DNA from 2 places in the Variovorax sp. GW821-FHT06D12 genome. Region 2 is predicted to be linked to the other one. Evidence: riboswitches for the same ligand, from Rfam matches in the RefSeq annotation. Region 2 holds a riboswitch; the other holds the start of a gene.
What was found. Region 2 has a riboswitch for glycine ahead of AC07SQ_RS18850 (D-amino acid dehydrogenase). Riboswitches for the same ligand answer to the same signal wherever they lie in the genome.

Region 1: it holds a riboswitch for glycine, as region 2 does, so the genes downstream of both, gcvT (glycine cleavage system aminomethyltransferase GcvT) here and AC07SQ_RS18850 (D-amino acid dehydrogenase) in region 2, are expected to answer to the same signal.

The regions. Positions count from the first base shown of each region.
Region 1 covers NZ_JBWKRI010000011.1:266-2,644, forward strand. The annotation lists gene AC07SQ_RS28080 (L,D-transpeptidase Cds6 family protein) at 1-425, shown strand, start outside; gene AC07SQ_RS28085 (hypothetical protein) at 522-1,058, shown strand; glycine riboswitch at 1,090-1,180, shown strand; glycine riboswitch at 1,193-1,297, shown strand; gene gcvT (glycine cleavage system aminomethyltransferase GcvT) at 1,345-2,379, shown strand, end outside.
Region 2 covers NZ_JBWKRI010000005.1:553,477-555,855, reverse strand. The annotation lists gene AC07SQ_RS18850 (D-amino acid dehydrogenase) at 1-736, opposite strand, end outside; glycine riboswitch at 828-934, opposite strand; glycine riboswitch at 979-1,069, opposite strand; gene rfbB (dTDP-glucose 4,6-dehydratase) at 1,188-2,267, shown strand; gene rfbD (dTDP-4-dehydrorhamnose reductase) at 2,264-2,379, shown strand, end outside.

The DNA.
Region 1 (2,379 bases), on a different contig from region 2:
CCGGTATCGCGGCCACGCCGGCCGCCGCGCCCGTTGCAGCCGTTGCACCAGCAGCCGCCCCCGCCAACCCCACCAATCCCGTCACCCACCTCGCCGAAGTGGAAACCGCCGTGCGCGCCTGGGCCGCCGCCTGGTCCGCGCGCGACGTGGAGCGCTACCTCGCGGCCTACGCGAGCGACTTCACCCCCGCGCGCGGCCAGACCCGCGAGCGCTGGGAGGCCGACCGGCGCGCCCGCATCACGGGCAAGTCGCGCATCAGCGTGGGCATCGAGGGGCTGGTGATCAGCGTCCAGGGCACCTCGGCCAGCGCGCAGTTCCGGCAGGTCTACAGCGCCGACGCGCTCACCGAGACCGACCGCAAGACCCTCGAGCTGCAGCGCGTGGGCACGCGCTGGCTGATCCGCAAGGAGAGCGCGGGCAACTGACGCGCACCCCCTTGTCCCTGTAAGGCAAATGGTTCACGAAGATGTCACCACTTGCAACGATGCTGCAGCCTTCGACCTCCGAAAGCTGTGGCCGCCATGTTCCCCACCAAGACCGAGAAGGCACGCGACGAACTCCAGGCCGGGCAGCGCACGCTCAGCCAGCGTGAGCGCGCCCTGCTGCTCATGGCCGACGGCCGGCGCTCGCTGACCGACTTCAGCCCGCTGTTCCCCAGCCGCGTCGAGGCCGAACAGGCGATCCACGGGCTGATGCAGCGCGGCTACCTGCAGGTCGCGCGCCCGGTCGCGCCGCCTCCCGCACCGGCCCCCACGCCCGTCCCCGCCGCCGAGCCGATCCAGGTCGCCACCTCGGCCGACAGCTTCGACGGCAAGCGCTCGCTGGCCACCACGCGCATGTTCCTGTTCGACATCTGCGAGCGCATGTTCGTGCGCCGCGACCCGCGCTTCGCCAACCAGATGCGCGACGCCCTGCGCGAGGCCCGCGACCGCGAGGCCATGCTGACCATCGCCGCGCTGATGCTCTCCGAGATCGAGAAGGCCGCCGGCCCCGAGCGCGCCGACTCGCTGCGCGAGCGCATCGACAAGCTGCTGCCGCCGGCCGAAACCGTGCACTGAGCCGCCAGCCCCGGCCCCGCGATCCACTACACTCGCCGGGTCAGGAGAGAGCCCCGCGCGACGGGGCCGCCGAAGGCGCAGGGGTTCCCCGAACGCTCAGGCAAAAGGACTGACAAGACGCCGGCAACCACCGGCGTTTCCTTGCTGGAGAGAGGCCGTGGCATTGCATGCGGCCCACCGAAGGAGCAAACCCCGATCGTGGGGCGAATCTCTCAGGTAAAGCGGACAGCAGGGGTGGCCCGTGGCGTTGCAGCCATGGATTTCGACTGCCCCTTTGGAGTGCCCCGTGGCTGCTTCCTCCGCTTCCGACGCCCAACTTCTCAAGACCCCGCTGTACGACCTCCACGTCGAGTTGGGCGCCCGCATGGTGCCCTTCGCCGGCTATTCGATGCCCGTGCAGTACCCCGCCGGCCTCATGGCCGAGCACAAGCACACGCGCGATGCGGCCGGCCTGTTCGACATCTCGCACATGGGCCAGCTGCGCCTGGTCGGCCCCGATGCCGCCGCCGCGTTCGAAACCCTGATGCCCGTCGACGTGGTCGATCTGCCCGCCGGCAAGCAGCGCTACGGCCTGCTGCTGAACGACGAGGGCGGCATCCTCGACGACCTGATGTTCTTCAACGAAGGCAACGGTTCGCTCTTCGTGATCGTGAACGGCGCCTGCAAGGTGGCCGACATCGCCCACATCCAGGCCAGGATCGGCGCGCGCTGCCAGGTGCAGCCCCTGCCCGACCACGCGCTGCTGGCACTGCAGGGCCCGCAGGCCGCCGTCACGCTGGCGCGCCTGTCGCCCGGCATCGAGCGCTTCGTGTTCATGACCGGCGGCGCGGTGCAGATCGGCGGCATCGCCGCCTTCGTCACCCGCAGCGGCTACACCGGCGAAGACGGCTTCGAGATTTCGGTGGCCGGCAAGGACGCCGACGCCCTCGCCCGCCTGCTGCTCGCACAGCCCGAGGTGAAGCCCGTCGGCCTGGGCGCGCGCAACTCGCTGCGGCTCGAAGCCGGCCTGTGCCTGTACGGCAACGACATCGACACCACCACCACCCCGGTCGAAGCCTCGCTCAACTGGGCCATCCAGAAGGTGCGCCGCGCGGGCGGTGCGCGCGAAGGCGGCTTCCCGGGCGCGGCCAAGGTGCTGGCCCAGCTGGCCGCCGTCGCCTCGGGCGCGGCCGGCCACACCGACCACAAGACGCTCACGCGCAAGCGCGTCGGCCTCGTGGCACTCGAACGCATCCCGGTGCGCGACGGCACGCTGCTGCAGTCGCTCGAAGGGCACGACATCGGCGCCGTCACCAGCGGCCTGCTCGGCCCCACGGCCGAC
Region 2 (2,379 bases):
AGCGGCCTTCGTTGTCGGTCGCCTCGACGTGGTCGATGCTGCCGCCGGCTTCGCGCAGCGCGGTCACCGTGTGGCTCATGAGGAACTTCACGCCGGCCGCTTCGGCCAGCTTCACCAGCTCGCGCGCGAAGCGGTTGGCGTCGCCCGATTCGTCTTCGGCGGTGTAGGTGGCGCCGGCGAGTTGGGGGCGGATGTGGGCGAGGGCGGGTTCGATCTTGATGGCTTCGTCGGCCGAGATGACCAGGCGTTCGCAGCCCAGGGCGCGCATCTGCTCGGCGGGCGCGAGGGCGCCGTCGAATTCTTTTTGCGTCGTGTAGAAGTGCAGGATGCCTTGCGTGCGCTGGTCATAGTTCAGGCCGGTGTCTCGACGCAATTGCTGCAACATTTCCCGGCTGTATGTACCGAGACGAACGATCTGTTCGATGTTGTGGCGGGTGCGCGCGGGGGTGCATTCGCGCAAAAACTGCAGGCCCCAGAGCCACTGGCGCATGTCGGCGCGGATGCGGAACAGCAGCGGCGCGTCTTCCTTGCCGAGCCATTGCAGCACCTTCAGCGGCGCGCTCGGATTGGCCCACGGCTCGGCATGGCTGACCGAGATCTGGCCGCCGTTGGCGAAGCTGGTTTCGGCGGCCGGGGTGGCCTGCCGGTCGATCACGGTCACCTCGTGGCCGAGTTGCTGGAGGTAGTAGGCCGAAGTCACGCCGAGCAGGCCGGCGCCAAGAACGATCACACGCATTGCAAGTGCCTTTGAGTTTGCAGCGCTTGAACGGCGGGCGTGGAGTGCTATTGAAAAAATAGCAAGCAACCGGACGACCGATGTCCAAGTTGCCGCTCCCCCTGTCCTCGGTACCTGAGAGATTCACCCTGCTGCACCCGCAGCGGGTTTGCTCCTTCGGTGCGCCACATGGCGTGGCGGCTCTCCAGACGGCTGTATCGATGAGTGCAGTACTGACCCCTTGCCGAAGTTCCTGGGCGTTGCCTGGAATTTCGTCGGGCCGACCTGAGCGTTTATGGGAGTTTGCGCCTTCGGTAGGGCCTCCGTGGAGGCCCGCTCTCCTGCAATTGTTGGCGATTGTAGGCGGGCCCCGCAAGCCGGCCAAGCCCTGTACATCGGCACTTCACACCGATGGGATAATTGAATGTTGATTTTTGGTAAAGCAAACTTTTTTCTACATGCAGGGGACTCCATGATCCTGGTTACCGGCGGCGCAGGCTTCATTGGCGCCAATTTCGTGCTCGACTGGATCGCGCAGGGCAACGAGCCCGTCGTGAACCTCGACAAGCTGACCTACGCAGGCAACCTCGAGACCCTGGCGTCGCTCAAGGGCAACGCGAACCACGTCTTCGTGCAGGGCGACATCGGCGACAGCGCGCTGCTCGATCGCCTGCTGGCCGAGCACAAACCCCGTGCCGTTGTGAACTTTGCCGCGGAATCGCACGTGGATCGTTCGATCCACGGCCCCGAAGACTTCGTGCAGACCAACGTGCTCGGCACCTTCCGCCTGCTCGAATCGGTGCGCGGCTACTGGAACGCCCTGCCGGCCGACCAAAAGGCGGCCTTCCGCTTCCTGCATGTGTCGACCGACGAGGTCTACGGCTCGCTCTCCAAGACCGACCCGGCCTTCACCGAAGAGAACAAGTACGAGCCCAACAGCCCGTACTCGGCCAGCAAGGCCGCCAGCGACCACCTCGTGCGCGCCTGGCACCACACCTACGGCCTGCCGGTGGTCACCACCAACTGCTCGAACAACTACGGCCCGTTCCACTTCCCCGAGAAGTTGATCCCGCTGATGATCGTCAACGCGCTGGCCGGCAAGAACCTGCCCGTGTACGGCGACGGCATGCAGGTGCGCGACTGGCTCTACGTGAAGGACCACTGCAGCGCCATCCGCCGCGTGCTCGAGGCCGGCAAGCTCGGTGAGACCTACAACGTCGGCGGCTGGAACGAGAAGCCCAACATCGAGATCGTCAACACCGTGTGCGCGCTGCTCGACGAACTGAGCCCCCGCGCCGACGGCAAGCCGTACAAGGAACAGATCACCTACGTCACGGACCGCCCGGGCCACGACCGCCGCTACGCCATCGATGCACGCAAGCTCGAGGCCGAACTCGGCTGGAAGCCCGCCGAGACCTTCGACACCGGCATCCGCAAGACCGTCCAGTGGTACCTCGCCAACGGCGAGTGGGTGCGCAACGTGCAAAGCGGCGCGTACCGCGAATGGGTCGAGAAGCAGTACGACGCCGCACCCGCGAAGGCTTCCGCATGAAGTTGCTGCTGCTCGGCAAAGGTGGACAGGTCGGCTGGGAGCTGCAGCGCAGCCTCGCGCCGCTCGGCGAAGTGGTCGCGCTGGACTTCGACAGCACCGACTTCCACGCCGA